Regions from separate parts of the Pseudoalteromonas sp. SG41-1 genome, predicted to be linked through region 2. Evidence: riboswitches for the same ligand, from Rfam matches in the RefSeq annotation. Region 2 holds a riboswitch; the other holds the start of a gene.
What was found. Region 2 has a riboswitch for lysine ahead of lysC (lysine-sensitive aspartokinase 3). Riboswitches for the same ligand answer to the same signal wherever they lie in the genome.

Region 1 (11,030 bases), on a different contig from region 2:
TTAGATAACTTAACAGTACAACCTGCCGCCGAACGCTCTGCAGATGCATCAGATAATTCAAATGCTTGCTCAACAGTTAGGTGCTCAACGCCTTCAATTTCTAGTACTCGACCAGAGAATTCGTTAATTTTTCCTTTTTTCTCAACGGTTAATAAGCCTTGCTTAATACCGTAGTAAGGGATTGCATGTACTAGGTCACGTAATGTGATACCAGGCTGCATTTCGCCTTTAAAACGGACTAAAATTGATTCAGGCATATCAAGTGGCATTACACCAGTTGCTGCTGCGAATGCTACTGCACCCGACCCCGCTGGGAATGAAATGCCTAATGGGAAACGTGTATGTGAATCACCACCAGTACCGACGGTATCTGGTAATAACATACGGTTTAACCATGAGTGGATAATACCGTCACCTGGGCGAAGTGAAACACCGCCACGGTTCATGATGAAATCAGGAAGCGTATGGTGAGTATTTACATCAATAGGTTTAGGGTAAGCTGATGTATGACAGAAAGACTGCATTGTTAAATCTGCAGAGAAACCTAAACACGCTAAATCTTTAAGTTCATCACGCGTCATAGGACCGGTTGTATCTTGCGAACCAACAGTAGTCATTTTAGGCTCACAGTATTGACCAGGGCGAATACCTGCAACGTTACATGCTTTACCAACCATTTTTTGCGCTAGTGTGAAGCCTTTATCAGAAACTTCTGTTGCTGTTGGTACTTTAAATACATCAGTTGCACCCAAGCCAAGAGATGTACGCGCTTTGTCAGTTAAACCACGACCAATGATTAGTGGGATACGACCACCAGCACGAACTTCATCTAAAATTACCTCAGATTTAAGTTCAAAAGTAGAAATAATTTCATCAGTACCGTGACGCTTAACAACACCTTCGTAAGGGAAGATATCGATTTGCTCACCCATGTTAAGTTCATCAACATTTAATTCGATTGGTAATGCGCCTGAATCTTCCATTGTGTTGAAGAAGATTGGCGCAATTTTATTACCTAAACATACACCGCCAACACGCTTGTTTGGTACAAACGGGATATCATCGCCCATAAACCAAAGTACAGAGTTAGTTGCTGACTTACGAGAAGAGCCAGTACCAACAACATCACCTACGTAGGCAAGTGGTAAGCCTTTCGTTTTTAATTCTTCAAGTTGTGTAATTGGGCCAACTTCACCAGCTTTATCAGGTGTAATACCGTCACGCTCAATTTTTAGCATTGCTAAAGCATGCAATGGAATATCAGGACGTGACCATGCGTCTGGCGCTGGTGATAAATCATCAGTATTTGTTTCGCCAGTTACTTTGAATACCGTAACTGAGATTTTTTCAGCAACCGCAGGTTTATTGGTAAACCATTCTGCAGCAGCCCAAGATTCAATAATTTGCTTAGCGTATTCATTACCCGCTTTTGCTTTTTCTTCAACGTCATAAAATGCATCAAACATTAATAACGTATTTGCAAGACCTTTAACAACGATTGGCGCAAGCGATTCTTCGTCAAGTAGCTCAATCATGGGGGCGATGTTGTAACCGCCAAGCATTGTGCCTAATAGCTCAGCTGCTTTTTCTTTTGAAATTAGTGGTGAAGTTGCCTCACCTTTAGCAACTGCGGCTAAAAAACCAGCTTTAATGTAAGCTGCGTCATCCACACCTGGCGGCACGCGATTTACTAATAAGTCTAAAATAAACTCTTCTTCACCTGCAGGTGGTGTTTTAACTAGCTCGATAAGATCAGCCGTTTGCTGAGCATCCAATGGCGCTGGTACGATACCTAACGCGGCACGTTCTTCTACGTGTTTACGATAATCTTCTAGCACAATATTGCCCTCTTGGTGACGTGAAAGTATTCAGTAATACGCGTTCTCGCGAAAAATTACTCAATACTTATAGTATTCTGACGATTAATTATAAAGCTTTTAAATATAGATGAAAGTCCATGCAATCAAGCAAAATTTTATACTCACTATAAATACTATGAATAGTCAAAAAGGAAAACACCATTCACATGAATGTTAATTAACTGCGAATCATTACTATTTTATTAGGCATAAAAAAACCCAGCATATTGCCGGGTTTTTAATAAATCAAATGCTATTAACGCTCAACTTTCACGCGTTCAATTGACTTAATGTGTGCTTCTACACGACGGTTTTCCGCGTGTGCAGCAGGTGTGTTGTCTGTATTTTTAAGACGCTCTTCGCCTAGACCAACAGTAGTAATACGATCTGCAGCAATGCCATCAGCAATTAGCTTAGCAGCAACTGCATCAGCACGCTTTTTAGATAACCACTTGTTGTAATCTGCTTTACCAACAGCAGAAGAATGACCTTCAAGTAATACTGTTGTATCTGTGTGCTCTTTTAAGAAGCCTGCAACTTTTTCAATACCGCTGTCATATTTGCCAGCAACAACCGACGCATTGTTAGGGAATGTTACTAACAAGCTCTTAGTTACTTCACGGTCTTCATATAGAGTACAACCTGTTCCATCAACAGCATCTGTCATTGGTGTGTTTGCACATTGGTCATCTGCATCAGGGATGTTATCACCATCGCTATCAACAGGAGCAACCGCTACAGGTACTACTGTAGCTGGAGCTGGAGCAGCTTTAACTGGCTCAGCTGCTGAACTTTGCTTACCAAATAAATAGCTAAGGCCAAGTTTAGCACCTACATCTGTGTAACCACGGTCAAGGCCTTGGTAAATAGATGTTTCAGCATTAAATGCGAAATTATCAGTGAAATAATGTTGGTAACCAGCACCCACATTAGCAAAAGTTAGGTTTTCTGTAATATCGATTTGTTTAAGACCGAAAATACCATAGAAAGGGCCGCCGTTGATGTGATAAAGACCATCAATACCTAAACGATCGCCGTCCATGCTTGTTGCGTTCATAGCAGGATTTACATTTGAAATGTCAAAATCCATATCAGCATATTCTAAGCGCGCGCTCCAGTAATCGTTAAAACGATAACCAATTTCCGCACCCCAACCAGTTGAATCATCAACGTTAGTACCTGCGCTACCACGGACATTTTCCCATGAAGCATCGTAATAATCGCCAAAAGCACCGATAAAGAAACCTTCTTTTTCAGCCGCGAAGCTTGAAGCGCTAGTTGCAGCTAGTGCTAAAGCAATAGTAAGTGATTTTAATTTCATTGTTTCCTTCCCATTTTCACAATTAAAATTGTAGCTAAGAAACCCTAGCTCAATAAGTTTGATTACAGAGTACCGTATCTTTAGTTAATCATTACTTAACAAAAACGTTTAAATGCATATATTTTGCAATTTAAATATTTATTAGAATAAAGCGCTCTACATTATAGTTCAGATAAAAGACTTTACCTAACTTACACATACATCGATTGTCAGCATTGTAATTGCTATCACTACTATTTCAGAAACAACGTTTCCAATATATTTGGCTTTAAAAATTTAAATGCTGAAGTTAATGGATGCATTATATTGGTTAATTTTAAATCAACAAGTAGCTAAGCATATTTATTTCTTATAATTATTAATAAATAACAGCTTTTAACTAAAGATCTGGATGAATAAGTAGCATCAATTCGTTCGTATCCGTTCAATTTACGAACAGCGACAAATAACAATAATTGATGCTGTTATTATGTACCACAAAATGTTTGGTAATTAGTGTCCATATCGACAGGCGGTGAGTACCAAAATGCAGGGCTTGCCAACAATTGGTAAGGCGACCTCAAGGCCGTTAAATATTCATCTAACATGCTGCTTTCACCAGTACTTTCATACTGCTGTATTATGCTTTCAACGATATGATTACGCGGGATCAAGCGTGGGTTGGCTTGGCGCATCAGCTGATAGCTTTGCGTATTTGTTCTGGCTAACCACTTAATAGACCAACCAGCCAAGTCACTCGGAATAGCAGTCTGACCTTGCAGTGATTCTGTTAAGGAGTCAAAAGTATTGGTGTAATCAAGCTGATGAGTTTTCAGTAAAGTTAATAACTCGGATACTAATTCAGCATCACCATCTTGATGACCATCAAAGCCCAACTTTTTCGCCCACATCTGTGTAAAAGCTTGCTGAAACTGCTCAGCAAAACCATTTATTAATGGGCTTAGTAGCTCAACAGCCTGCTCTTCGTCATCGCTAATTAAAGGAATTAAACTTTCAGCTAAACGTGCACAATTCCAATTAGCAATATTAGGTTGATTGCCAAAAGCATAGCGGCCTTGGCGATCAATAGAACTAAATACAGTATCAAAATCAAACTGATTCATCATTGCACAAGGGCCATAATCGATGGTCTCACCACTGACGAGCGTATTATCAGTATTCATTACTCCATGAATAAAACCAACGCGCATCCAGCTAACAATCAGGCTAACTTGCTTTTCAATCACCGCACTTAAAAATGCCAAATAACGCGCAGAGCCCGTAGAATTTATCTCAGGATAATGACGCTCAATAGCTAAATCAGCTAAATTTTTTAAACCAGCAACATCACCTTGCGCAGCTAAATACTGAAACGAACCGACACGTATATGACTACTAGCAACGCGGGTAACAATGGCTCCTTGTTGTGGTGGTTGACGGTAAACTGTTTCACCACTGGCAACAACTGCCAAACAACGTGTCGTCGGTATGCCAAGCCCGTGCATTGCCTCACTCATTATATATTCACGTACCGCAGGACCGATTGCGCAACGGCCATCACCTCCACGTGAAAATGGCGTAGCACCAGAACCTTTGAGTTGAATGTCCCAAAGCTGTTGCTGCTGATCAGTGACAGCCCCTAATAAATGTGCTCGCCCATCACCTAAACGCGGTGAAAAATGTCCAAATTGATGCCCTGAGTAACCTAATGCCACAGCAGCAACATCGCTGTTATTAAGATTACCAGAAAAAATTACCGCACGTTCTGATGTGGCAACCTCAATATTAATCTGCCTAGCTAACGTATCGTTCCACAGCAGTAAGTTTGGAGCAATAACAGCACTTGGCTGATCAGCCACAGCAAAATCATCAGCAATCTGGGTGTAACGAGCAACTAATTTCATAGTATTCCTTAGGCTTGGGTTGTTTGTATGCCAACGCGATTATCGCCCACGCTGTATGCAACTAACAAACTGAGCTCTTGAAGGCTTAATCCGCTTTGTTGCTGCAATTCATTAAAAAAATGTTGAGCGCTGGTAAGTGACTTTTTAGTTTGTAAACCGCCATCAATTATCTTATGAGCACGGAGATAACTTTCTACATCACGCGAGAATAAAAAAGTGTCTTTCCCTAAGGTTCGCAATGCATAAGGGCCGGTGTTACCACCTAAACGCGCCCCATGCTTTTTTAAATACCCCCACAAACCAATAATATCGTCGCTCGGCCAATCTGCAATAAACTGACTAAAACTGCCATGTTCACTTGCCACTTCATGGATCATATACGCATTTTCTGGGATCGTTTGCACTTTTTTAAAGTTACGAACGATTCGCTCATCGGTGGCTTTTTGCTCAAGCATATCTGGCGGCATCATTAATAATTTAGCCACACTAAAATCCCAAAATACTTCCCGAAAACCTGGCCATTTATTGTTGATCACTGACCAATAAAAACCACTTTGAAAAATTTTGCGGGTAAACTCTTCAAGCCATGCATCATCAGGTAAAGCAGTTAATTGCTTTGCATTTTGAGGGGCAACAAGTAAGTGCTGTAACATTACTTCGCTACCTTTTCGCTGTGCCGCTCGTTGATATATATCTTGAAATTTTTCCATTACTCACTACCACTGCTTGTTATTACGCTTACTGTAACGCTATTTACGTTGTAAAAAAATGTCAGGAGCACATTGCAGCTAAAAATAAACTTAAAAATATCCAGCCTTGACACCTAGACGGCTAAAATGCTTTAATCTTCCGTATTACCCCTATTAAAGGTGTGAGTTTTAAACGATAAAACTTGCACCATGGGCTAGAAGAGGTGCGTTATTCAGGTAACGTATGTGAGGAGCACACACTCCAGTGATCATACGTGAGGGGAATTAACGCCGAGAAGTAACACTTTTTGTGAAGTTTTACTTCGGGCGACTGGGTTGAATCCCAGCGACTGTCACCAATAGCAGCTTGGCTGTTAAAATATTTGGTGGAGAGCTTCTGGTCTTAGCGTAATAAGGCCATAGCGCCCTATTATATTAAGCCCATTCGCTCTTCGAATTATTAGTTCGAACGACGTTAATGTGGCTCCAATCATAAAAGCTTATTAACTCCTCGAATCACTTATAAGTTCGTGAGAGATGATCAATAACTTCAATTTAAATGACTACCCTTTGTGGACGGCACTCGTCACGCCATTTACTGACGCTGGTGAAGTCGACTATGCCACTCTTGATCAGTTAGTTGCACAGCAGCAAGTGGCTAACAATGGTATTTTATTACTTGGTAGCACTGGCGAAGGCCTCGCACTAACACTCAAAGAGCAACAAGCGATTGTTGAACACGTGTGCCAATTAACGCCAACAGTACCACTGATGGTTGCAGTAGGCGGTATAAACCTAAAGCAACAAATTGCCTGGGTTGAATACTGTAATCAGTTACCCATTCATAGCTATTTACTGGGCACTCCCCTATACGCTAAGCCCGGCGTAGTAGGCCAAACACATTGGTTTGAAAGCTTACTTAATACCAGTAAACATCCTTGCATGCTTTATAACGTACCAGGGCGCAGTGCTGTTGATATTCCATCGGCCGTAATTAGCAACTTAAAAGACCATAAAAACTTGTGGGCACTCAAAGAAGCCAGTGGCGACATTGCTAAATTTGAAGGTTTTAGAAAAGTCGCACCTAATTTAGCTATTTTTAGCGGTGACGATGCACTGATGCCTTACTTTGCCCAGGCTGGCGCAAAAGGTTTAGTCTCTGTGGCTGCTAATGCATGGCCTGTGCAAACCCATGAGTTTGTAAAACGAAGTCTCAGCGGTCAACACCCCAATTTATTTGCCGACTGGTCACAAGCCATTCAAAGCTTGTTTGCTGTCGCAAACCCTATCCCCGTCAAAGTATTGATGCATTTACAAGGGCGAATTAACAGCCCGTACTTACGTCCACCTTTGACGCATCTTGAGTTAACGCAAACTGATTGTATTAACAACGCAAACAACACCATTTTATCTTGGCATTAAATACAGGTTTTTATAATGAGCTGGTTAGAACTACTAAATAATTTAGAATCGGGCGCAGTGCGCGCAGCAACACAAGACGACAACGGCCAATGGCATGCTAACGTTCTGGTAAAACAAGGTATTTTAGAAGCGTTTAAAAATGGCACTAATACCGAATTTCCAGGTGGCTTTGTTGATAAACACAATTTAGCACCACAAGGTTTTGCAGCCGATGCTGGAGTGCGTATGGTACCTGGTGGCTCAAGCGTTCGCCGTGGCGCACACGTTGCTAAGGGCACGATTATTATGCCACCAGCATATGTAAACATTGGTGCGTTTATCGATGAAGGCACTATGGTTGATAGCCACGCGTTAGTGGGGTCGTGTGCGCAAGTAGGTAAAAATGTACATTTAAGCGCTGCAGTACAACTAGGCGGTGTACTTGAACCTATTGGTGCAAGCCCGGTGGTGGTAGAAGACGATGCATTCATCGGTGCAGGTTGCGTGATTGTTGAAGGCGTAGTAGTGAAAAAAGGCGCGGTGCTCGCACCAGGTGTACGCTTATCAGCAACTATTCCAGTTTATGACTGTGTTAATGAGCGCCAGCTGGCTAAAGGCGAGCCTATTCCTGAATACGCGATTGTTATTCCAGGCTCTCGTCCAGCTTCTAATACTTGGGCCCGCGAGCAAGGATTAAGTATGTCGTGTGCATTAATTGTAAAATACCGTGATGAACAAAGTGATGCATCATTGCTGCTTGAAGAGGTTTTACGTTAATGAGCTTTTTGAGCACGCCAGTTAAAACCGCCATTGATGAGCTATCAACTACGCTTGATACACCATTTTTTATTTACGACCTTGATACATTAAACGCACACTTAACGCGATTAGTGGCGCAAACTGAGGTAAAACTGTGGTATGCCGTAAAAGCTAATCCATTATCTAAAGTCATTCAAAGCTTAGATAACGTGGGTTTTAACTTTGATGTAGCAAGTAAAGGCGAACTTGAGCAAGTTCTGGCACAAGGTATTAACAGCGAGCGCGTGCTCAATACAGGGCCTGCCAAAAGCCCAAAACAAATTAAACACTTTATTGCGCGCGGCGTACGTACCTTTGTTGCCGAAAGCCTTAATCAAGTACGCTGGCTTAACGAGCAAGCAAGCTTACAAAACTGTCAGTTACAGGTATTACTGCGAGTGCAATTACGCTGGCCTGAAGGGGAAAAAAACCCACTTGGTGGCGATAGCCTTACTCCATTTGGTTTAGGTTGCGATGAATGGCAAGCGCTAAATACTAGCGACTACCCAGCGCTTAGCTTTGATGGCCTGCATATTTTTCAATGGGGCAACATGCTCAGCAGCGACAAGCTAGCTGAACTTTGGTCACAAATGATTGCACCGCTAACAAAGCTTGCCAACGACTTAGGTATTCACTTAAAAGTACTCGACTTAGGCGGTGGTTTAGGTATTCCTTACACTCTTGATGCACCAACCTTAAGTTGGGATGCGCTCATTGATGCATTAGCTAACATTAAACATGCCGCAGGCGTACAAGAACTCTGGATGGAGCTTGGCCGTTATGCTGTGGGCGAATGCGGTCATTACGCAACGCCTGTCGTTGAGCGAAAACTTAACTATGCCCAACAACAAGTAATCTTAAGCGGCGGTATTAATCATTTATTGCGCCCTGCAGTCACCAGCCAAGATTTCCCAGCACGATTATTACGAGACTCAACTGCTGCATACCAAACTATGAGCTTATATGGGCCATTATGTACAGCACTTGATTGCTTAGGTGAACACCAATTACCTAGTGATTTAAATGAGCAAGACTGGCTGGTCTTTAGCCAATGTGGCGCGTACGGCTTTACCGAAAGTATGCCGTATTTTTTATGTCATGAGCTAGCAGCTGAATACACATTACAAAATGGCGAGCTTAACTGTATTCGCACAGCTGAAGATGCCAGCTACTACTTAAGGTAATTGAGATGAGTACGACTAAAGCTATAAGCCAAGAAAACATAGTAGTTGGTGAAGTTGCCAACGGCCTACCGCTCACAATTCCTGTCTATCGTTTAAAAGGCGATGGCACTGGGCCAAGTGTGTATGTACAAGCTAATATGCACGGTGCAGAAGTACAAGGCAATGCGGTTATTTACCAATTACTTGAGCAGCTTAAGCATCTTGAACTCAAAGGCGATATCACCCTGGTGCCTTACGCGAACCCAATTGGTTGCAATCAAAAATCGGGCGAATTCACCCTTGGTCGTTTTGATCCAATCACCGGCACCAACTGGAACCGCATGTATCACTACAATAGTAAGCTCGCGAGCCAATTTGCTGAGCAATATAGTGATGCCGATGAGCAAACCTTAAAAAGTGCGTTTAAAGCCGCACTGATTGATGAAGTAGAGCAACAACTAAGCGGTCCAGCTTATCGCCTAACTACAGGCAAACGCATTGCACTTAACTTGCAAAAATTGGCACACCAAGCTGATATCATGCTCGACTTACACACAGGCCCCATTTCGAGTCAGCATTTATATTGCCCAGATTATGCCAAGGCCAGTGCCAACTACTTTAATATTCCTCATGTATTAATCATTCCTAATGATTTTGCAGGAGCAATGGATGAAGCAAGTTTTTGCCCATGGTGGCAATTAACCGAGGCATTAGCTCAACAAGGGCGTGACTTTGCTGTTCAAGTTGAAGCGTTTACGGTTGAACTCGGCAGCCAAGAAAAAATCGATTTAACTGCGGCCCTTGATGATGCTAATAGTATTTTAAGTTACCTAAATCATAAGCAGGTATTCGTTGATGCCCCCTATCAGCCAAAAGTAATGAAGCGCTACGGCTGTGATTTAAATGATTACCTTGCTTACTATGCACCTATGGGCGGCATGGTTGAGTATATCGCGCCACTTGGCGGCCATATTAAAGCCGGCGAGCCCATAGCTAAAGTATTGCGAATGGAGCGCTACCTAGCAGAGCAACCATTACAAACCCTAACACTTGATTGTGACGCCATCGCGATTTTGCATTTTGCTTCAGCAAGCGTAAACCAAGGCACCGAACTATATAAATTCTTTACTAACGTATTTGAGCTTTAATTTTTATATCAAGCTCAACCCTTCTCATTGCGTGAGAGCACGACTATCCAATTGGAAAAAGTGCATTGAACAAGCGGCTTCGGCCGCTTTTTCTTTGTATTTATGATCGAAAAGCGCCACAATCACGTAAGTTCAGTAACAATTCACTGATATTCAGTTACAGTAAATGCTGGATAAATGTATGGGATAGGTATCTTAGTCGTTTTATGATACTGAAATTAGCCTATTCTCATTTACGAAAAACACAATAGCTACTCTCTATTTGATTTTATCAAAGGAATAATAATGACTTGGCACTATGGGATCCTATTTACTGCACTATTATCAAGCACTGTATTCGCACAATCAGAATCAACAGCAAAAACCAACGAGCAAGATGATGATGTCGAGCTAGTAAAGCAATGTATTTTAAATGAGGCAATTGGCGGGGCTGGCGAGATGACGCTAGCACAACTGCGTAAAAAATGCTCATCACTTGATGAAAGCAAACAACTTACCGCACTCGATAAGCGCCAAGCACGCGAAGAAGTAAGTAAAGAAAACCGTAATGTTATTACCCCACACAAACGTAACTACATTTTACCTGTTTCTTATGTATCCCACCCAAACAATAGCTCGTTTGAAGCGTATGACGAACTAACCGGTGAAAAACAAGATGAACCACTCGATAACTTAGAAGCAAAATATCAGCTTTCAATTAAGGTACCTATTTTCGATGATTTTTCTGATGAAGACCAGGCTATATTTTTTGCCTTTACATTACAGTCA
Region 2 (11,030 bases):
ATTTTTTCCCTTAATCTTTTTACGCGCATCTTTGTGCCGAAGTTACGCGTATGTATTAATGAATCTATTTTTAACAAATAACGTAATGCATTGCCAACTTTAATATTTTTATTGACCCTAAAAGTATTCAGAAAAAGAAAATGCGCTCGTCGCTCATTTTCTTGAATCTGGGAGCACACCAACAAAACTGTATATTAATACAGTAATTTATATCATCACCAACATAAAAGTTAGTGGAATATCAGATTATGGGGTAGAGCCAATATCATTAGGTGAATCACTGTGTCTGATAGCTCAAAGGTGATCTATAGAATAATTACGTTAACTCACTTTGGGGCAGAAACGAGTTACGCCTGAAAGTCTGATTTTGGCACATCTGTGACAGCCAGACTTGATTGAGTCCTATTTATCGGTTCTGACAAATCAAGTTAAGACGTAATCACATAGGTCCCTTAAATACGTCTACTTACATTTTACGGATAGCATTTATTTTATTAATCTTTTTGATCACTCCTGACTCAAAAAGTTGCTGCGCGCTGGACTTGAGCAATTGAGTTTCCTCAAGCGTTATATGCTCTTTAATGATTAAGTTTGCATAGATAATTTGCAACTGGTTTATTGCACGGCTTTTCTTTCTGCATTCAAAGCACTTGATCGCATGTGCATCAATCCAAAACTTTAATTCTTCAAACCAATATTGCTGCTCTTTAGCAAAAAATATAAACGCTCTATGACAATCGACACATTGCTCTTCTATATCAACATAGAGTTGCCTTGGATATAAACTGTCACATTGTTTTTCGATAACTGCGGGGATTGCCGTCTCAGGAAAGTAGCGAACACTTTTATACCACCAAAAGGCATTATCGATTTCTTGCTTTGTATAACTATTACCAGAGAGGATTGGCTCGCTGCCATATCTTGGATGGTTTACATAATTGGTCATTTTAGCTATTTACCCAGCACAATGAGGGTTCCTAAAACACCTGCAGCCACACCGATAATAAAACCAATTACCCAGCAGATAGTATTTAGTTTACTAAATAATGCAGAAGCAATAGCGTCTTCTTCTGCTGAGCCGCTTACTGACAGTTTACTGTCATGGGTTTGGTCTACTGTTGGTCGTGCTGGCAGTTCGCTGTCTGCAAGCTGCTGCAAAGTCATTACAACCTGTTCAGGATTAACATGGTCGCCATTTGCAATCGTTATATTCTCAATAATGCCACTGCAGTCGGCCATTATTTCTAAAACAACCTTTTCAGTTTCAACATCAAATAACACATCACCGGCATAAACGAGTTGGCCTTCACTAACATAAAGTTTAGCGATATCTGCTGTGTGTATTGAGTCTGGAAGCGTAGGGACTTTAACATCTATGTTCATAATTCCTCCTTGGATATAATACCAATCGACTTAAATATTTAACCATTCTAGCGAGCTAAATGGTCAGTAACTTAAAACGATTGGTATAACACTATGTATTAACAATTAAAACTAAAAAACTGACAGCTAAATTATCAACCAAACGCGACATTAGCGAACACGGCGGTCATCAGTATCGGACACACATAACGTATGTACTGAGCAAACCAATAACGCATGCCACTTGCAGCCTCATTTAATTGATTACCACGGCGCCACAACCACCCTACAGTGATAAAGTAAAATAAGCCCATAAGCGGTAATTGATACTGAGTCAGTACCATGATCACTAAACCAAATAGCCAATCAAAATTGAAAATAATCAACGATGACGCGGCTAAAACCGTTAAGCTCACTAAAAACGTCGCTTTTTTACGCTCTACTTGATGGTTTTCAACTAAAAAAGCCACTGGAATTTCAGTTGATGAAATAGTCGATGTGAGTGATGCAATCGACATAAGTACAAAAAACAGTAAACCAACCAATAAGCCAATTTCGCCCATAGTATTAAATAACTGCGGTAGAATTGCGAAAATTAGTTGCCCTTCTCCCACTAATTTTCCATCACTAAATACTTGCACGCCATTGTGCTGCGCCACGTAAATTGCAGGAATAATTAATAAACCCGCTAAAAAGGCAACCCCTGTATCAAGTAACGCTACCGACGCGGTTAACCGCGGCAAATTAGCATCAGGCTGCAAGTACGAGCCATAAATCATCATACAACCGACACCCAGTGACAGTGAAAAGAACGCCTGCCCCATTGCCGCAATAATTAAACCTGGGTCGAGTATTTGGCTAAAGTCTGGCACTAAATACGCAGCAAAGCCTTCACTTGCGCCATCAAGCGTGGCTATATAAGCAATTAGCACAACGAGTAACACCAATAGCATCGGCATTAACCGTCGCGACCATGTTTCTATGCCAGATTTAACACCTTTGAGAATAATACTCGCAGTGAGGATCAGCATCAGTGGTGTAAATACAAAATTACGCGCCATCGAATCCGTGTGTAAAAACGCACTGACGGTGGTAAATCCAAAAAAGCTAGCAATGGGTTCAAGGGCATAAGCAAGCATCCAACCTGCAACAATTGAGTAAAAGCTCAGCATCACAATCGCACCGGCTAAACCTAAATAACCAGCAGCAGCGCCTACTTGCGGTGCTTGCTCTTGCCATGCTTGTCTAAGTGCTTTAACCGGATTAGCTTGCGCTTTATGACCTAAGTACAACTCAGTGTATAAAGCTGGCAAGGCTAAAAAAAAGATAACTATAAAATAGACTAGTAAAAACGCGCCGCCGCCATGATTTGCCGCTTGCGTGGGAAATCCCCAAATATTACCTAATCCAACTGCAGCGCCAGAAGCTGCTAAAACAAAGCCAAGGCGGCTTTGAAAACCATCACGCAATTGTGCCATACATCTACAAATCTGTTATTATTTTTCATTATTGTGAATTAAACCATATTTAACTCTCACAGAGTAATAAATTTGCCTTGGCTTAATTAACCAGCGCACAACCGCACAAAATATAAACATGTTTGTTCTTTTATCACTTTAATTGTGGATTTTATGCCTGCATTATTTTTTCAACAGCAACTCGTTATCACCAAACACAGCGTGCAGCCATTCAATGCGAATACTATTTTATTATTTGATGCCCAGCAGTTAAATGTTGATGAATTCGATTTAAACGCACTATTAAGCCCATTTGAACTGACGGTGATCACCCGTAGAAAAAGTTACAAAGCCAAGCAAGAATATTTAGCCACTCGGCTACTGCTTAAGTATTTGGTAAAACAAACGATGCCACAATTTCGTGATCTAGCAAATAACCATATTAGCTCTGAATTTGACCAGCAAAGCAGTAAATTACTGCTACATATAACTGACAGTGACACTGTATTGCGTAGTTGTTTATCCCACTCTAATGGTTTTGTCGGTGCTGCATTAAATGTAGAACGAATTGAATTTGGTTTTGATATTGAAAAAATAAACCTGAAGCGCCCATTTGCAAAGCTCGCTAAGCATTTTTATCATCTTGATGAGGTAAATTTAATAACGCAAGATCAGCAAAGCGCAGAACGATTTTTTAGAATATGGACCTTAAAAGAAGCACTTGCCAAAGCCACCAGCCAACCAATTGCAAAATTACTCAGCCCCAATGTATTTACTGAACTTGAGCGAGCAAATTTAACAGCGCTGAGTTGTCAATATCATGAGTTTGATATTAGTGTGGTAAGTGACAAGAGCACTGTCTGGCAGTGCTCTGTGGTAAATTCTACCGCCCAATTACGCGGCGTTTTGAACTTCTAATAAACGGCTGTGGATCGCTTGCACAACAAAGTCTGACTCGCTCTGCTCCACTAAAAAGCACAGGTTATGTTTACTTGCGCCATGACAAATTAAGCGAATATTAAAATCGCTTAATACATTCATTAAGTTAATTTCTTGCTGACGTAATTGAATTTGTGAACCAATTAATGCCACTAAGGTTAAATTGTTCTCAACCGACACGTGGCAAAACTCCGCTAACTTATCAAGGCATTCTTGATCAAGCTCAGGACGCGAGGCATTTGGCGCATTATCTAAAGTAATTGCAACACTTATCTCTGAGGTAGTTACCAAATCAACCGAGATATTAAACTCACTTAAAATTGTAAACACGTGGGCTAAAAAACCACTAGCCAAAAGCATTTCGGGGCTTTTTAAGGTTAACAATATTTGATTTTTACGCTGCGTGACAGCACGAATTCCGGGGATTTGTGATTTCTCACGTTCGATCCAGGTACCACCACGTTCAGGCTCACGGCTAGAACCAACAAACACACTAATATGGCTGCGGCTCGCAGGTAAGATAGTTGCCGGATGTAATACTTTCGCCCCAAAGGTAGCCATTTCGGCCGCTTCATCAAAACTTAAACGCGCAATCGGCGTAGCCTTAGCACATAAGCGCGGATCGGTGCTAAAAATGCCCACGACATCAGTCCAAATGTGCACGCTTTTAGCGTTTATAGCTTCGGCCAGTAATGCCGCACTGTAATCTGAACCACCACGACCAAGTGTGGTAGTTTGACCATGCGCGTCACTGCCTATAAAGCCTTGAGTTACAATAACCTGTTCAGCTAATAACGGAATTAAATGCTCTTTTGCGGCCATTGCTGTTGCAGCTACATCTGGGGTTGCTTTAGAAAACTGGCTGTCGGTTTTTAATACCTGTCGCACATCAAAACGCACCGCATTTAAGCCATTTAAACGCAGTACCTGAGTAAATAAATAGGATGATAAACGCTCACCAAAGCTCAATAACTCATCATGTTGTTGCTTTGATTTTAGTGGCTCACTGGCAAGTGACTTAAAAGCTTTAATGGTTTCATCAAAGCCATGAGCTAAATCAGCATCCAATGACAGCTCATTTAAAATAGCTTCTTGAATAGCAATAACGCCAGCAATGTTCTCATTGCGCTCATCTGCTGATAAATCTTTTTTACATAAGGTCACAAGGTGATTAGTCACTCCTGCGCTGGCACTTACGGCCACTACTCGTACGTTGTTATCGGCTACAATAATTTCACTGCAACGGCTCATCGCTTCAAAGTTAGCCACACTGGTGCCACCGAACTTTGCGACTACGTAGTCTGATTTTTGATTTTGTGCTGACTGTTGCAAGTTAGTTGCAGCTAATTGGGTATTCATGTCGTCTCCTTTTGTGGCATTCATACCACGATAAAACAAGAAGAACTTGGCAAGGGGGTGCTCGATAAGAAAAGTCCACTGCCAGAAGCTCTCCACCTAATTGGTGACAGTTTTGAGGATTCAGCCCCATAAACCGAAAAACCACTGTGACGTCCAGTTGCTTTCCTCGGCGAGTACTTCCCTCCTTAATGATTACAGGCATACGTCGCCTAACATTAAGTACCTAAGTACCGCACCTCTTCTGAATGTTAGATTAATTACGTAAATTATTAGTAATTAAATAACAAAACCCGCTATTAAGCGGGCTTTGAAAGTTATCGTTTAGACGTCTAGCTGTCAAGTTGTTTTAAATAATAAAAGCAATTAAATAAAGCTACCTGCTAAATACGATCCCATATAACCAATTGTATAAGCGATTAATAAATACACCGACATACGTAAATAACTCATAAAGGTAAGTGCTTTTACTTTACTCATAGCGATAATACCGGCAGCCGAGCCAATAATAAGCATGGACCCCCCCACCCCAGTTGCATACGTAAACGACAACCATTGTTGTGGACTCATCACTATTTCAGCTTTAAGTAACGCAGCCGTTAGTGGTACGTTGTCAACCGCAGCTGATAATATACCCATTAAATAATTAGCGTATTGTGCTGGCATTAACTCGTAAAGGTGAGTGAACTTACTGAGCATACCGACTTCTTTCAGGGCGCCTACAAGTAATAATACGCCAACGAAGAACAGCAAGGTGTCGTATTCTATTTCGCGAATATAATCGATGATTTTTTTATTCACATCTTTTTTGCGCATTAAAAATTGCGCTACTAAAAACATCAACGACAAACCAAATAAGAAAGTTAACAAAGGCGGCACATGATAAAGCACGCTTAACGTTAATGTCCCGACAATCGTTGATAAGAAAATCACTGCAATAGTGATATCTGTTTTCTCAATGCGACGGTCCTCTTGTTTGGTAAACTCAACTTGGCCGTTGAGCCCAAATGACAGCATAATGGCCAATAGCGCCACGCTAAATAACGCAGGCACAACCAACAATAGCAAGTGACCAATGGTAACTTTGTCATCAAGGAAAATCATCAAGGTAGTAACATCACCGGTAATTAACGACACTCCGCCCGAGTTCACACTAAAGATGATAAGCGTAGCGTATTTAATTAGCTTTTTCGGATCGAGTTTTAACGACATAACCACCGCAAGGGAAATTAATGTGGCTGTGATATTGTCTGAAATCGACGAAAATAAGAAGGAGAACCCGCCAATCAAAAACATCAGTTTGCGTTCGCTGATAGCACTGGGCATTATCTTATGCACAATATTTTGGATAAAACCTTTAGAGTTCAAATAGGCTACAAAGGTCATTGCAGCCATTAAAAACAACCAGAGTGTGGCAATCTCTAAAATATTGTGGTCAAGTTGATGTTGTACGTTTTCGGGGCTTTGCCCGTGAAGCGGCGAGATAAATAAGATAATCCAGCATAAAGTACCAAAGAAAAGCGTGGTTTTGGCCTTGTTTACATGGATAATATCCTCTATAACGATGAGCACGAATGCTAGCGTTATCAGGGTTAGGATAATTGCAGTTACCATGGTGTTTGAACAACCTTTATAAAAATGTAAAAATTGTATGTTATGAGCCGCAGGACGACACGGCGCGCAGTCTAGCACCAAAGAATGTGTAAAACTATTGTCAATTTGCTTTTCTACGACTAATCGCTGAGGCCTAACAAGCCGGCTTTACAAGATAAATTAGGATTTTTGGAGTTTTATGATCCCAGCTAAAAAGTTGCTAAATACCCTAACAGAGCACTGGGGAATGTTAGAGCTGCTATTTAAACGTTTTAAAATGGCTGATTTCAGCCTAAAAGACGTGCAAAATGCGATCAAACAAAAACAACCTACGTGGTCAAATGAGCGCATTTACAAAGAAACCAACCGCCTTTTAAACCAAGATATTATTATTCCCTTGGCTAAATCGTCACAACTTGAAATTAACCGTGCAATTGCAGATTTTGCCACTTTTTTATTGCAGGAAGAACATTTAGGCTTGGCGCAAGAAATTAGCGTGCTGGTTGAAGATTTAGCCCGTTTGGGTAACCGTTTAGACAATGCCGGTAGTATTGAAGACTACGACGAGATGCGCCGTTTTAGCCGCATTATGGATGATCGGGTGCGTAAAATAATGAAACTATTTGCCCACAACGAAAATGCCATTTTAAATATTGTAGAACAAGCAAAAGCTAATAATGCGGTGCAATCATTACAAAAGCGTTATCAAGCGGTGATTGAAGCGTTTGATGAATACATTGAACCAATGCTTGAAATGGTTGATATTCGTGGCGATTTTCATGCTTGTTTTAATACCATCGAAACACAAATCAGCACGCAAATCGAATATATTGAACGCAGCGGTAAAGCTTATCAAGATAAACGCATGCTTGAACGATTACGTACCCGAATTTTAGAAATGCATTTAGTTGGTCGCGAAAGCCTGCGTAAAAGTGCCGATATGCTAATGCCACTGCGTGAAGAGTTGCGCCGTAATAATATGATCACTCGTCAAGCAGCTAAAGTACTTGGTTTAGTACGTAAAAATGGCGTTGATAATATGCTCAGCGCCGTACAACCACATTTTGTCTCTGACACGCAGCGATTCTCATTGGGGCAACAGCGCCATATGGTCGCTTATATGGCTGCACTTGTTGAGTTTGAACACAGTGAATACGAACTTCCTGATCAACAAGATGTACCTGCTTTTGTTACGCCCAATATTCCAGATTACAATAATGTTAAAGCAAACTTTAAAAAACGCTTCAATGCTAAACGTAAAAAGCCACAACCATTATTGACCTTTTTAGAGCAAAGCTACCCCGACCTTGAAGCCGACGAAATGCTGTTTTTATATCAAAAGCTGGTAAGTGACACCGATATTGAAATCAATCAAAGTGATGAGAAAATGCGCGTGAAAATTGCCGGGCAACATTTTTCTCTTTTCCCTTTTAATTCTAAGCCTGTTGACCCTCAGCAAACACCAACAGTGGATGAGTAACCGTTATGACACAGATAAATTTAGATGAACTTAGTCATCTACAAGCAATTAATAAAAAATTAGTCACCGGCTATCACATTAGCGAACAAGACACCGTAATGTGGCAAGAGCTTGATCAACAAATTGATCATTACCGCGCATTATTCAGCGCCCTTGGCCACGATTTACAACATGACAGCCGTGGTTTTTATTACTTTGCCAGTGATGAAAGTACACCCAATATGGGGAAAATTTCCCGCGCGATTGCCTTAACCATTTATATCTTAATTGAGCACTATGCAAACTCAGGTAAAGACCCAATGCGTGCCTTATTTGATGAAGTGAATGATTTAGAACTGATGCAAACTTTAGTGCAAATGAACAAGCACTTATTTGATCAACTCGAAATTTTTTCAGGATCAGACCTACGTAAAGACGTGTACTTACGCATGATTCGACTTGGCCTTGCCCGTGAAGTAGAAGGCGGCTTTATGCTGCAAGCACCTATCTATCGTTATATTGATGCCTTAATGGAAGTAAACGAAGAAACCTATATTGGAGAGGACGAATAATGAAAAACCTATACGGCCTCAGTAAGCTGGCATTATTAAACACCGCCGGTTATGCCAAATGTGTGATCCCGCTTGATAAAAGCAGCTCAATTTGTGCACCAAATAACACCGGTAAAAGCTCGGTGATCAATGCTCTGCAATTTCCGCTTATTAATGATTTACGCCTAACAGAATGGGACGGTCATGATTTAGACGAAACCCGTAAATTTTATTTTTCGTCAGATCAATCCTATATTTTACTCGAAGCCGACCTACCCCATGGCCCGGTGGTGATTGGTGTAGCTGGGCTTGGTAAAATTGCCGGTTACGCACATCAGTTTTTTTGTTACCAAGGCAAGCTTGATCTTGAGCAGTATACTCAAGGTAAAACCATCATTAAGTTCACTAAACTGTTTAATCATTTAAAAGAGCAAGGCTTTAACCCTATTGAGCTTAAAGCGCAAGAGCTCAACGCACTATTAACGGGTGGTGCCACGCCATTTGATGGCGACATTAACTTAAAGATGATCCCGCTTAACAACGTGCAAGATTCGGCAATTTATAAAGAAATTTTCCGCCGTATTTTGAACCTGCATAAATTAGGCGCTGCCGACGTAAAGCGCTTTATGTTACGCGTATTTGAACGCCACATGTCAAACTCAAAGGTCGATTTTTATGAAGTATGGCGTCGCTCCTTTGATAAAGTAAACCGCGCAAAACGTGAGCTAAAAGCACTCGAGTCGATGCAAGAGCCTATCTGCGCCCTTGAATCAATGCTTGAAAACCAAACCGTACTCAAAGGTAAATTAGCCGCATACGCCCCCAAAATTGACCAAGCATTAATCGATTTTGATAGCTACCAAGAGGCGCAATTGAGCGAGCTTAATGTTGCCCTTGAAGACATTGAACACGAAAAGCACGAGTTTGAACAAAAACAACAACTTTATGTACAACAATCGCGCGATATTGAACGCAGGCAAACACAAATAGAGCAATGGTTTTTAGACTTTGGTGCTCTAAAATCTGAATTTGAATTGGTTAACATGGCAACCTTAAAAGTAAGCCTTGGTCAATTAAAGCAAGATTACGAGTCACTATCGCATTCTATCAACAGTGCACAAGGGCAAAGCCTGCATACTCTTGATTACCGTATTAGTGAAACACAAAAGCAGATCAAAAGCTTAAAGCTACAGCTTAAAAATCTTGAGTTTAATTTATTTACCCGTATGCGCGAGGATTTATCACTTAAAGAAGTTGAAGAGATCTCGCGTATTCTAAACCCTGACATTCTGTCATTTGCCACCACCAGTAATGGTGATATAGATATCACTGATGAAGATGCCTTTGGTGCATTTTTAGAGCAATTATCAGATAACGTGAAAGGCGGCGTGCTTACCCTGCCAGGCGCGACCATCAAGCTGAAAAAACTCTCACCGGTGCAGATGCAAAGCGGTGAAAATAAAGAGCAACTTACTGCGCAACTCAGCGCCCTAGAACAGTCACTCAATGAATTTAAGCAACAGCGTGATGTGGCCGCCAATGTGGCCGACAAACAAAAAGAAAAAGATGCCTTATACGATGAACTCATGGCAGCAGAAAGCGCACTTAAACGCTTTGAACAATTCCAGGTTATGCTGCAATCTATTGATGCACAAACACTCTTAAAAGAGCAATTATTGGCTGAACGCGAGCAAGTTGATAGCTACTTACAAGATATTCAAAATAACAGCGGTTCAATTAGTGATCGACGCTCGATTATTAAATCGAAAAAAGATTTAATTTCACGCCAAGCCGAGCGCCTACGCCAAGTGAAATCTGAACGAATTGACCACACGCTGGATTTATATAGCGGTAAAGTCACCCCGTATATGATTGATGTGCAAATTGACTTTGATAATCTCAGTGACTTAGTTCATCACTTTAATAAAGATTGCCAAGAGCTGCGTAATTTTGATATCAACGTTCGTAATACCTATTTGCATATTTACAATGCCGGTATTACCAAATTTGATAACGAAAATGACGAGTTTAGTAAATACCAGAAATTGATTGGCGCGTTCCATAATATTGATAACGAACGTGATGCGGTTGAACGCCAAGCCCGGGTTGCACTCACAGAAGTAGCCGCGACGATTAAGGGACTGCGTGAAGATTTAGACAGACTGCGCCGTGAAATGAACAGCTTCAATAAAGGCATTAGTCAGCATCGTATTTCAAACTTACAAGCATTTAAAATTAACGTGATACCACGCAAAATGTTGGTTGATAGTATTGATACCATAATCAGTACCTCAAATCAGTTTGAACAAGGTG

Region 1: it holds a riboswitch for lysine, as region 2 does, so the genes downstream of both, dapA (4-hydroxy-tetrahydrodipicolinate synthase) here and lysC (lysine-sensitive aspartokinase 3) in region 2, are expected to answer to the same signal.

Annotation. Positions count from the first base shown of each region.
Region 1 covers NZ_JACJFL010000023.1:51,318-62,347, reverse strand. The annotation lists gene acnB (bifunctional aconitate hydratase 2/2-methylisocitrate dehydratase) at 1-1,838, opposite strand, end outside; gene H5203_RS13610 (OmpA family protein) at 2,116-3,180, opposite strand; gene H5203_RS13605 (YdiU family protein) at 3,648-5,063, opposite strand; gene H5203_RS13600 (DNA-3-methyladenine glycosylase I) at 5,072-5,773, opposite strand; lysine riboswitch at 5,964-6,157, shown strand; gene dapA (4-hydroxy-tetrahydrodipicolinate synthase) at 6,290-7,174, shown strand; gene H5203_RS13590 (2,3,4,5-tetrahydropyridine-2,6-dicarboxylate N-succinyltransferase) at 7,190-7,930, shown strand; gene H5203_RS13585 (PLP-dependent decarboxylase) at 7,930-9,135, shown strand; gene H5203_RS13580 (succinylglutamate desuccinylase/aspartoacylase family protein) at 9,141-10,262, shown strand; gene H5203_RS13575 (phospholipase A) at 10,548-11,030, shown strand, end outside.
Region 2 covers NZ_JACJFL010000033.1:224-11,253, forward strand. The annotation lists gene H5203_RS15875 (zinc-ribbon domain containing protein) at 467-946, opposite strand; gene H5203_RS15880 (biotin/lipoyl-containing protein) at 952-1,383, opposite strand; gene H5203_RS15885 (sodium-dependent transporter) at 1,518-2,840, opposite strand; gene H5203_RS15890 (4'-phosphopantetheinyl transferase superfamily protein) at 2,994-3,737, shown strand; gene lysC (lysine-sensitive aspartokinase 3) at 3,714-5,117, opposite strand; lysine riboswitch at 5,195-5,366, opposite strand; gene nhaD (sodium:proton antiporter NhaD) at 5,481-6,728, opposite strand; gene H5203_RS15905 (hypothetical protein) at 6,907-8,187, shown strand; gene H5203_RS15910 (condensin complex protein MksE) at 8,193-8,738, shown strand; gene H5203_RS15915 (ATPase) at 8,738-11,030, shown strand, end outside.